2 regions of the Salinibacterium sp. NG22 genome follow, and region 1 is predicted to be linked to the other one. Evidence: predicted binding sites of a transcription regulator. Region 1 holds the regulator's gene; the other holds the start of a gene.
What was found. Region 1 encodes HrcA, which represses chaperone genes, less so after heat shock. Its sites were predicted from a motif close to TTNGCACTCGNNNNNNNCGAGTGCNAA; they were not measured.
Positions count from the first base shown of each region.

Region 2: groES (co-chaperone GroES) is a predicted target of HrcA. The motif match lies at 2,678-2,704, and genes of this name have one in related genera.

Region 1 covers NZ_JADYWG010000001.1:513,423-519,275, reverse strand. Annotated here, with positions in the region: gene I6E81_RS02525 (DUF1990 family protein) at 1-275, shown strand, start outside; gene I6E81_RS02520 (HAD family hydrolase) at 323-994, opposite strand; gene hemW (radical SAM family heme chaperone HemW) at 1,099-2,349, shown strand; gene I6E81_RS02510 (DUF4870 domain-containing protein) at 2,393-2,767, opposite strand; gene I6E81_RS02505 (DUF4870 domain-containing protein) at 2,893-3,261, opposite strand; gene hrcA (heat-inducible transcriptional repressor HrcA) at 3,473-4,495, shown strand; gene dnaJ (molecular chaperone DnaJ) at 4,519-5,619, shown strand; gene I6E81_RS02490 (16S rRNA (uracil(1498)-N(3))-methyltransferase) at 5,626-5,853, shown strand, end outside.
Region 2 covers NZ_JADYWG010000001.1:1,184,493-1,190,345, reverse strand. Annotated here, with positions in the region: gene tsaD (tRNA (adenosine(37)-N6)-threonylcarbamoyltransferase complex transferase subunit TsaD) at 1-106, shown strand, start outside; gene I6E81_RS05815 (DUF4190 domain-containing protein) at 207-485, shown strand; gene I6E81_RS05810 (DUF4190 domain-containing protein) at 561-1,409, shown strand; gene I6E81_RS05805 (class I SAM-dependent methyltransferase) at 1,463-2,653, opposite strand; gene groES (co-chaperone GroES) at 2,777-3,073, shown strand; gene rarD (EamA family transporter RarD) at 3,212-4,156, shown strand; gene I6E81_RS05790 (ABC transporter substrate-binding protein) at 4,212-5,498, shown strand; gene I6E81_RS05785 (ABC transporter substrate-binding protein) at 5,629-5,853, shown strand, end outside.

The sequences.
Region 1 (5,853 bases):
CCACGGTTGCTGGCTTTGCCTATGGAACCCTTGAGGGGCATCCTCTGCGTGGTGAAGAGTCGTTCATGATCGAACGTCGCGACGACAACTCGGTGTGGATGACGGTGCGTTCGTTCTCGCGGCCGGCATCCTTCAAATGGATGTTGCTCTCACCTGCGTTGCGAATCTTTCAGTACCTCGTGGTGAGCCGCTACTTGCGCGCCCTCGCTGGAGCAATTCCCGCGAAGCTGCCGGGTGAGCAGGATGGCGCTGCGCCGATAGAGCCTGCGGCGTAGCTCGCAACGCTAGCGGGCAAGTATGCCCTCTCGCACAGCGCGTGCTATTAGCCGCGCGTCGCTAGCCGGTCGATTGCCTCGAGCACATCGTCGAGGCCGTTCTCAAGGTTTTCGACAACGACGAGTGCACTGGTTTCGCGGAGGTCGGCGACGCTGTAGGCGCCGGTAGCAACCGCGATGAAGGGGATGTTCGCAGAATCCGCGGCGAGGCCATCATTCGGGGTGTCACCAACGATCACGCTGGGTTGGTCTCCGAGCACGGTGGCGACGAGCGCGGTGAGGTGATGGCGGTCGGGGGAGCGATCGCCGAAGAACGAGGTCTCCCAATTGAAGTCTTCTGCGGCATAGCCTGCAGCAAGAAGCTTGACGCGGGAATGCTGATGGCCATTGCCGGTAAGGAGCGCGTTTGCCCAGCGATGGTCGGCGGCGGCCCGAAGTGCCTGCGGCCCTCCGGCAACAGCGGAACGCACGTAGCCATTGTCGTGCAACGCCTGCGTGCGCACATCGAGCTCGGTGAGCACATCATCGAGCAGAGTGGCGGCATATCCGTTGAGCACGAGCAGATCGGTGAGGATCTGTCCCTCGGTCTTGCCGTGGGGGTTTGTGATGAGCTTCGCGGGCGCAGCACCGGTGACTCTGGTGAATGCATCGAGGTAGACGGCAGCTCCGTCGGTCGAGTTATGGATGAGCGTTCCGTCGATGTCCCACAGGATGTGCATAGTCACTCATCCATGCTCCCATGTCCGAGGTGCGACAATTGACGTGTGCCCGCATGTCATAGTGTTGGCACGCTTTCTTCACCGTGTGTTAAGGGGATTAGTTCGTGCCAGGTGCGTTGCCGATTGCTGATCCTGCCCCTCTAGACGGGGCGCTGCCCGAGAGTGTCGCTGTTGACTCTGCGAACCGCGACTGGAGTGTGTACATTCACGTGCCGTTCTGCCGGGTTCGTTGCGGGTATTGCGACTTCAACACCTATACGGGCGAGGAGCTGCGGGGAGCGAAGCGCTCGGACTATGCCACCGAGGCGATTGCTGAGATCAGGCAGGCATCCACGGTGCTGTCGGATGCGGGCGTTGCGCCCCGCAAAGCATCAACCGTTTTCTTTGGGGGTGGCACGCCAACGCTCTTGCCCGTTACTGATCTCACGCGGATGCTCGCTGCGGCCCGGGACACCTGGGGCTTCACGGATGACGTCGAAGTCACCACCGAAGCTAACCCTGACTCTGTCGACCGCGACTACCTTCTCGCTTTGAAAGAGGCCGGCTTCACGCGGGTATCCTTCGGCATGCAGTCCGCGGTGCCGCATGTGCTTGCTACTCTCGAGCGCACTCATGATCCTGAAAAAGTTCCTCACGTCGTGAAGTGGGCGCGCGACGTTGAGCTCGACGTGAGTGTCGACCTCATTTATGGCACGCCGGGGGAGTCGCTGGCTGACTGGGAGCGTTCGCTCGATCACGCGATCGCCCAAAACCCGGACCACATCTCGGCGTATGCGCTCATTATCGAAACGGGCACGAAGCTAGCCGCCCAGATCAAGCGTGGTGATGTCGCCCCCGTTGATGACGACCTGCAGGCCGACATGTATGAGCTGGCAGACGCGAAGCTCGCCGCGGCCGGTTACGACTGGTACGAGGTCAGCAACTGGGCCAAGCGTGATGCGAACCCGGCGATCAGTCACGTGAGCCGCCACAATCTCGGCTATTGGTTGGGCAACGACTGGTGGGGTGTTGGCCCGGGTGCACACAGCCACGTGGGCGGGGTGCGATGGTGGAATGTGAAGCATCCGGCAGCCTATGCCGATCGAATCGCAGCCGGTCACTCACCGGGGGCGGGTCGAGAGACGCTCGCAGATTCCAGTAAGTATCTTGAGCATGTGCTTTTGCGTGCTCGCGTTCGCAACGGTCTGACCACGGCGTCGCTCGATGCAGAAGGCCGCACGGCGGTTGCCGGTCTTATCGCGGATGAGTTGGTGGAGGCCAGAGCCGCTATCGGTGGCACTATCAACCTCACGCTTAAGGGGCGCCTGCTTGCGGATGCCGTGGTACGACGATTGCTAGCAGACGCCCCTGTTTAGAGCGACACGGTGAGTGACACTGTGTTAGAGCGCCACCGTCGAGTTACTTGATGAACTCGATGGTCAGCGGGTACTTGTAGGCCTCGCCCTTGTTAGCAGCGACGGCGGCGATGATGCTGAAAATGATGATTACGATGCCGACACCGATGATCAAGAAGAGGCCGATGAAAATCGTGGTGAGGACGACACCGATCGCGTAAGCGATCGCCATCGTGATCTGGAAGTTCAGTGCGGTGCGGGTGTGGGCCCGCACGAACGGTCCGCGGTCCTTGAGTACGAGGTACCCGATAAGAGCGGGAATGAAGCTGAAGAAGATTCCGCCGACGTGAATCAGCGTCGACCAGAGCTTCTCGTCGCTCGGACTCATTGGTTGGATCGGCGCGTACGGCGAGGTGGGTGGTGGTGTGGAATCTGACATGACTCCATTAAACCCTGCATTGGCTCAAAGCGTGCATTGGGAAATAGGAAAGCCCCGAGAGCCGAAGCTCTCGGGGCGAAACCCGATCGGTCTAGCCGATGAGGGCCATTACTGCGAAGAAGACCCTACTTGATGAGGCGAAGTGCGAAGGGGTAACGGTAGTTTGCGCCGTCCTTCGCTTTGGTGAAGCCGATGATCGAGAAGATTACCGACACGACGAAGACGATCGGGAGCAAGATAGCGCCGATGAAAACGGCTACCAAAATGTTCGAGATAATGTAGGCGATCGCGATGGTGATCTGGAAGTTCAGCGCTTCTTTGGCTTCAACGTTGGTGAAAGCACCGCGGTCTTTGAAGACCAACCAGATGATCAGTGAGGGAAGGAAGCCGATGATTCCGCCCAAGTGAGCGAACGATGCCCACTGGTTGTCTTCGGTTGCGGTCAATTGTGCGGCCGGCTGCGGTGCTGCGGGCTGCGGATTTGCGTCAGTCATGTGTTCGTGCCTTTCAGGTGAACGAGGGAACTTCCCGGGTTTCATCAAAGTGCTCGGTGTCACACCTGAGCATTTCCACAGAAAGGTAGCGCTCAAGTACAAAGACACGCTAGCGGTATGGCACGCGCGGTGCAACGGGTGTGTCGCGGAGTGTCGAGTAAGATTGGCAGTCGAACGGATTGAGTGCCAATCAGGAAAGGTGGGTGGTGGCATGGTTTCCGCCCGCGGACTTGACGTGCTTCGAGTCATCGTGCAGGACTACGTTGCTACGCGCGAGCCTGTCGGTTCCAAATCGATCGTGGAACGGCATTCCTTTGGGGTGTCAGCAGCGACGATTCGCAACGACATGGTTTTGCTCGAGGACGAAGAACTCATTACGGCGCCACACACCTCGTCGGGGCGTGTGCCCACTGACAAGGGTTATCGAATGTTTGTCGACCAATTGGCCGACTTGCGACCCCTTACGAGTGCGCAGCGCCAGGCAATTGAGTCGTTCCTTGGCCAAGCCGACGATCTGGATGACGTGCTTGCGCGGTCCGTCCGGTTGCTGTCTCAGCTGACCAACAGTGTCGCTCTCGTGCAGTATCCGTCGCTCGCAACAGCCAGGGTGCGCCACGTGGAGCTTGTTCCGCTTACGGCGACTCGGATCATGACGGTGTTCATCACTGACTCCGGTCGGGTAGAACAGCGAATGATCGATCTGGCTGAGGCCCTTGACGATGTGTTCTTGGGCGAATTGAGGGCGAAACTTAACTCGGCGCTTAACGGCCAGTCCTTGCCGGCTGCCGCTGAGCGGCTGGCGAGCTTTGCCGAAGTTTTCCCCGTAGAACGCCGCCCGTTCGTCGCCCAAGTGACGTCGAGTTTGGTGGAGCAAGTGTTGGCGAACCGGGCCGACAAGCTCGTTTTGGCGGGCACAGCAAACCTTGCGCGAACCGAGCAAGACTTTACGGGCAGCATTTTTCCTGTGCTTGAGGCAATAGAAGAGCAAGTAACGTTGTTGCGCCTCTTTGGGGAGATGGAAGTAGCAAATGGATCAGTATCTACTCGCATCGGGCGAGAGAACGCAGAATTTGGATTAGAAGAGACATCGGTCGTCACGGGAGGGTATTCCTCTTTCGGCGGCGGTGTTTCGCGGTTGGGCGTACTTGGCCCAACGCGGATGGATTATTCGAACAACATGGCAGCGGTTCGCGCGGTAGCGCGGTACCTGTCACGACTTTTGGAAGAAAACTGAGCTCGTAAGGAGCAATCGGAACTTTGGCAGATCACTACGAAGCCCTCGGCGTTGCGCGCGAAGCGACGCCAGAAGAAATCAAGAAGGCATACCGCAAGCTTGCTCGCGAGCTGCACCCTGACGTGAATCCGAGCGCAGATGCGTCGGAGCGCTTTAAGTCGGTGACGCATGCGTACGACGTATTGAGTGATCCGCAGCAGCGCCAGCAGTACGACATGGGCGGCAGCGGCGGAGGTTTCGGCGGAGCCAACTTCGGTTTCGGCGACATTTTCGAAACGTTCTTTGGTGGCGGCGGTGGCGGCCAGACCGCCGGTCCTCGTTCGCGTCGTGAGCGTGGCCAGGATGCTCTGCTGCGCATTGAGATCAGCCTCAAGGACACGATGTTCGGCGTCACGCGCGATATCGAGGTCAACACTGCTGAACTCTGCGAGACCTGCGAGGGCAGCTGCACGGCTCCCGGAACCTCGCCGATTCGCTGCGACATCTGTCAAGGCAGCGGCCAGATTCAGCGCCAGGTGCGCAGTCTTCTTGGCAATGTCATGACGTCAAGCCCCTGTGGTACGTGCCGCGGCTATGGAAATATCATCGTGAATCCCTGCGCTACGTGTGCAGGCCAGGGCCGTGTCCGAGCTCAGCGCACGATCTCGGTGGATATTCCTGCCGGCGTCGAGACCGGTCTGCGCTTGCAGATGCCCGGTCAAGGTGAAGTTGGCCCCGCTGGTGGCCCGCACGGTGACCTGTTCTTGGAGATCAAGGTTCGCCACCACGACATTTTCAGCCGTTCAGACGATGACCTGCTTGCGACCGTTGAAGTGCAGATGATCGACGCGATCATGGGCACCACGGTCATGCTTGATGGGCTTGACGGTGAAGTTGAGGTGGGCATCAAGCCGGGAACGCAGAGTGGCGAGGTGCTCACGGTCAAGGATCGTGGAATCACCGCCCTTCGCGGTGGCGGTCGTGGTGACTTGCGATTGGGCATCCAGGTGGTTACGCCCACCAAGCTCAGCGGTGCGGAGCAGACCTTGTTCAAGCAGCTGGCTGCTGTGCGTAAGAGCAAGCAACCGCACTTTGCTGAGTTCCAGCAGGGCTTGTTTGCAAAGCTCCGCGACCGGTTCCTGTAGGTCGCCGTGGCTCACCTCTATATCGATGAGGAGCTCGGTGACACGAGTGTCGGCGATACCGTTTCGCTCGGCAATGCTGAGGCGCGCCATGCGGTCACCGTCTCGCGGTTGAAGGTTGGCGAAGTCATTGCCATCAGCAACGGTGCGGGTCTCGTGGTCTCCGGTCCGGTTGTCACGGCAGAACATACGCAGCTCACGATTGAGGTTGCCGAAGTGCAGCAGTCGCCTCGGCGT
Region 2 (5,853 bases), 670 kb from region 1:
GATGATCGCAGCGCTGGGCGCCCAGCTGATTATGGCAAGCAAAGAACCCTCAACGTTGGGCTTTAGTGCTGATTCGACGCTCCCGGTCACCCAAATTCAGGCGTAACACTGGCGAGAAATCTGGGGGTGCTGCGTTGACAGGCTTCTTTCAGGCTGAGAATATAGGTGCGCCGGTTTCGGCATCATCACCAAAGGAGACCTTCGTCATGTCAGAACCCACGCCTTACGCCGCATCGCCCGCAGGCGCGCCGGTTGCCAAATGGAACGTCCTCTCGATCATCTCCCTCGTGACGTCGGTTCTCGGCCTCAGCCTCGTCGGCATCATCCTCGGGCACATCAGCCTGAGCCAGATCAAGAAGACGGGTGAGCAGGGCAACGTGCTCGCCATCATCGGCCTCGTCCTCGGATACCTCGGTTTCGTTGTCTTCCTCTTCCTCGCCATTGGCTTCGTCGTCACTCTCGGCGCTGTAGGAACCTCGTACTAAGTAGCAACTCACGAAAAGGGCCCGCACGCGAGTGCGGGCCCTTTTCTGTGGGGAGAGTCTTGCTAAAGTGTGCGCATGGCTACCAACAACTCAGACGACTCAATTCCGTCGATCTCAACGCCCGGCGCGTCCTCAACTTCCGGCGAGCCCCTGGCGAAGGCCACTCCCTCAGCTAAGAAGCCCGCAGCGAAGAAGTCGACGACCTCCAAGTCGACCACTGCGTCACAAACAACTCCCGCGGCCAAGGTAACCGCCGCGCCGAAGGTCAGCGCGACAAAGCCCGCGACTGCCAAGCCCGCGACTGCCAAGGCGGCAACGACGAAAGCCGCGGCAACTAAGGCTGCAGCGGCCAAGACGACCGCTGCCACGACTGCAGCGGCTAAGACTGCCAAGGCAAATGAAACGGCTGCGCCCGCGTCTGCTGCGCCGACCGCAAGCAGCACGGGATCAAGTGTCCCGCCGGTATCGTCAGCGCCCAAGGCCGCCCCGGCTGCCCCCGCAGCGAGCGACGCCGTGAGCGCTGTTTCGCCCGCGGTAACACCACCCGCTGCAGCCGCTAATGATCCCTACTCTGCCCCGACCGGAACCCCAATTCCCGGCTATGCAGCCAGCGCCACCCCCGGTCAGGCGCCATATACGCCAGTCCCTGCCGGTCCGCCGCAGGGCCTGTCGATCGCCTCGATGGTTACCGGAATCGTGGGTGTCTTGTTGACCTTCGTCGGTATGGGACTCCTGCCTGCCGCAGCAGCCGTAGTTCTCGGACATCTAGCGCAGAAGAAGCAGAAGTATGCCCGGCCGTTCTGGTTGACCGGTCTCATCACTGGTTATGTCGGAGTCGGGCTGAGCATCATCATTGGGCTCGTCGTCGCAGCGGTATTCTTTCTGCCGTTCATGCTCATGGGTGGAAACGACTACCGCTTCTAATCGCCACTCTCCGCTGAGCTTCTCGCTCACCCGTTGCGGCGAGCTGCCTAGTCTCAGGCCGGCGTTGGCGTGACGCGCTGCGCAAGCAGTGCGCGCCGCTTGCCAGCAACGCGCGTCAGAATCAAGGTCGCGCTGTTCTCGCCCTTGAGCGAGAGTGACGTTCTAAAAGTCGCGGGGTCGATATCGACCCCGCGCTTTTTGATTTCCAGGGTGCCGATCTTGCGCGCCGCCAGTTCCTTTTTGAGTGAGCGCTTGTCGAGAGTGAAGTCCTCGACGATCTCGAAGCAGGTGGCGAACGGGCTCGCGACAGCGGCATCCGCACTGAAGTAGGCGATTGAAGTGTCGAGCATGCGCCCGTTCAGTTGTCGTGCGAGATCCCCGATGAGGCGCGCGCGGATGACAGCGCCGTCGGGTTCGTAGAGAAACTGCCCGAGCTCTCCCGCGGGTTCGTCTTCGCTGTCAGCGGCTGCCGTGAGTTCAGCGGTGCCGTGGTCTCCGATCACGAGGGCTGCTCGTCGGATGCCGGGGCGGGCGACAGCCCCAAACCAGAGTCCGAGCTCAACAACTTCGCGCCCAACTGAGATCCACTGGGCTTCGGCGGTGTCGGGGATGAGGTCGCGGTCGATTCCGGGGCCGAGTTTGATGCCGGTGGGGTAGCGCTCGGCAAGTCCGAACGCAAAGTCGAGGGAGGGCGTCCAGTCGGCGGGGTTGGTGAGGCGAACCCGGGCGTCGCGGCGAGCAGGATCGAGATACACGCCGTCGATGCCAGCGAGGTCGGCGGTTTCGGCGTCGCCATGAACGACCTGAGCGTTGCTCCACGGCGCGAGGTTGAAGCTGGCAATGGCGGCGGTGGTTTCGTCACGCTCAACGGCGGTGACGTTGATCTCGAGGGCCGCGATGGCGAGCGCATCCGCTCCAATGCCGCAGCCGAGGTCGGCCACCCATTTCACGCCGGCCTTCGAGAACCGACCGGCGTGCTGGGCGGCAACGGAAAGGCGAGTTGCTTGTTCGAGGCCAGCCTCGGTGAAGAGCATCCGGTCGGCAAACGGGCCAAACTTGCTGGCCGCTTTCGCGCGAAGTTTGGATTGGCTCAGCACGGCGGCAACTAGGCCGGGGCTGTGGCCGGCCTTGCGAAGCTCGGCGACGGTGCGCACGATTTCGTCACTCGAGTGCCAGGTCGGCAGCGAGTCCAAGAGGCGAAGGCCCTCGGCTGAAAGTAGCTCGCGCAATTCGCTCTGATTCATTCTCTAACCGTATCCGCATCCGTATTGGCACTCACGTTGATCGAGTGCCAACCAAGCCGTATAGTTGATCTGGCACTCCCGTACGGAGTGTGCCAGCCCAAGCACTTTAGAAAGAGGTCAAACGTGTCGGTGTCCATTAAGCCGCTCGAAGATCGCATTGTTATCAAGCAGGTCGATGCAGAACAGACCACCGCGTCTGGGCTCGTCATTCCTGACACTGCGAAAGAGAAGCCCCAAGAGGGTGAAGTAGTCGCTGTAGGTCCCGGTCGTATCGACGACAACGGAAACCGCGTGCCGCTCGACATCGCAGTTGGTGACAAGGTCATCTACTCCAAGTACGGCGGAACCGAGGTGAAGTACGACGGAGAAGACCTTCTCGTACTTTCGGCTCGCGACGTTCTCGCTGTCATCGTTCGCTAAGTAGTCTCTCGCTCACGCGAAACTAACTTTCTCGTCTCCCGTTCGCGGTGAGGCGTTTCGAAAGCCCAGGGCCTCGGCTCTGGGCTTTCGTCGTTCCTGGTGGCTTTCATGGGCAGCATCCGACCCTAGGATTTAGTAGTGACCTCCACTTCTTCGGCGACTGATCGCGTCTCGCCTAGCGGCCTCGGCTTTGCTATTTCTGCCTACGTCCTGTGGGGCGCGATGCCGATCGTGTTTTTCTCGCTCAAAGAGTCGGGAGCGATCGAGATTGTCGCGTGGAGAATCGTGCTGTCGCTGGTGTTTTGCGCGGCACTTTTGGTGGTCACGCGGGGATACGCACGGGTCATGGCGATCGTCCGCGATCGTCGTACCTTCTGGATGTTGGGCCTGGGCGGCGCCTTTGTCGTCGTCAACTGGCTCATTTATGTGTACGCGAGCCTGAACGGCCACATTGTGGAGGCTGCTCTCGGCTATTTCACGAACCCGATTGTCACGGTGCTGCTCGGGGTGCTCGTGTTGCGCGAGCGACTTCGCCCGCTGCAGTGGGTTGCCCTGGCGATCAGCGCGCTCGCTGTTCTCGTCTTGGCCATTGGCTACGGCAGCTTTCCGTGGATCGCGTTGGGCCTCGCTTTCAGCTTCGGTCTCTATGGGCTCGTGAAGAAAAATGTGGGTCCGAAGGCGGATGCCGTGGGCGGCCTCGCCGTCGAGACCGCCTTTCTGACGCCGGTTGCGATCGTTGTTCTGCTCGTGCTTGCGGCCAACGGGCAGCTCGCGGCGGGCACTGCGGGCCCGGGACACCTCACTTTGACGCTCTTTTTGGGTGCCATCACCGCGATCCCATTGATTCTGTTTGCTGCTGCAGCGCGGCGGTTGCCGCTCACCTATATGGGCTTGGCCCAGTACTTGGCACCGATCCTCCAACTCATTGTTGGCGTCTTTGTTTTCCATGAGGCGATGCCGCCAGAGCGCTGGTTGGGCTTCGCGATCGTCTGGGTGGCGCTCGCCATTCTTACGTATGACCTGTTTCGGCACTCTTCTCGCACGCGGCTCGGTTCAGCCGCTGAAGCTCCGGGCGCACCGTAGTATTCCTCTGAAGGTGCGTGATCGGCCGAGAATGGGCACCGAGAGAGGTAAATAAATGACGAGGTTTCGCACGACTCGACGTGTGATTGTGGCGGCAACTATCGTTGTGGCTCTCGCAGCGTGCAGTTCACCGACGCCCACGGCAACGCCGGTTGCGGCATCAACGCCAACGGCAACTCCCGCTCCGGTCGTGACGCCGACGGGCGATGGCGTTCTTCGCATTGGAACGATCTTTCCCACCAGTGGCACGTTCTCCTTCTTGGCTGCAGCGCAAAAAGCGGGTGTTGCGGCAGCGGTGAAAGAAATAAATGCTGCCGGGGGAGTGAACGGTGAGCCTGTCGAGATTGTGGCGGTCGATTCGGGCGAGGCCAAGAACGCGAAGCTGGAATCAGGTTTCAAGACCCTGGTGTCAAAGGATGTCGACGTGGTGATCGGCCCGTCATCGTCGGTGCTGGCGCAGCGAGCGATCCCGTTGGCGATAGAGGCGAAGATCCCGCTCATTTCTCCTGCCGCGACGCTGTCGAGTCTCGATGACGTTTTTGATGACGGCTACTTTTTCCGCACCATTCCTGCCTACGACCAACAGGGGTACGCACTAGCGGAGGCATTGGCTGGTGGCGACACAACGCAGAGAATCGCTTTTGTCTATGTCGACGATGAGGAGGGCGTAGCGCTGCACGACACGTTTGTCGAAGCACTCGCCGAGTACGACACCGAACTCGTCGCGGATGAGGTCTTCACGAGTTCAACGACGAAGTTCGACACGATCACCGCCAGCGTGAAGAAGGCAGAACCCGACATCGTGGTGATCGGGTCGACCTATGAAGCTGAGAAGGCGACGAAAGCGGCAATCGAGAAGATCGTGGCTGCGGGGTATAAGGGTTCGGAGCTCTGGCTCACCTCGCTGAACACGGGCGACTATTCGCAAGCGTTCAAGAACGGCACGCTCAAGGGCGTTCGCGGGGTGATTGAGGGAGTTCAGCCGTCGAAGACCTTCACCGCCACGCTCAAGGCCACCAACTCAAAGTTGACAACCTACCGCTACGGGGCCGAAGCGTATGACGCCACGATGGTGGCGGCGCTCGCTGCAATCGTGGCGGGGGACGATGCGGGTGAGGCCATCGCCGGTTCGCTTTACGATGTCTCGAAAAGCGGTGTGAAATGTCTGAGTTTTGAGGAATGCCTCGAAGTGCTCAAGACCACGAACGACATCGACTACGACGGTGTTTCTGGCCCCGTGAACTTCACTCCTGGTGGCAACGTAGAGCCCGCATTCTGGGGTTACTACACTTATGACGGCGAAAATAAGTTCGTCTATAAGACTGGCTCAATCGTCGGCTAGGTCGAGTGCCGCCCGGATTGGGGGCGAGATTGTGCCCATAAATGGCCCGCTCTGAGTTCTTCTTTTCAGCATTGGCCAGTACCGTAACAATGCCGCTCTCTGTTGGGGGTGGTAGATAGGAGCGACTGTGATGACATCCATGCCCTATGGATCACGCGTGTCGTTGCGAACCCGTCGCGGGTTCACGGCAGTTGCAGGCGTTATCGCTGCGGCCCTTGTGTTGAGCGGATGCTCGGCCGAGGCGCCGGTTGAAGAGACCCCTGCGCCCAAAGATTTGACTCTCACCGTCGGAGCCTTGGTGCCCGAGTCGGGAGCGCTCGACAAATTCGGTCCGGCAGTGTCTGCTGCGATCGCA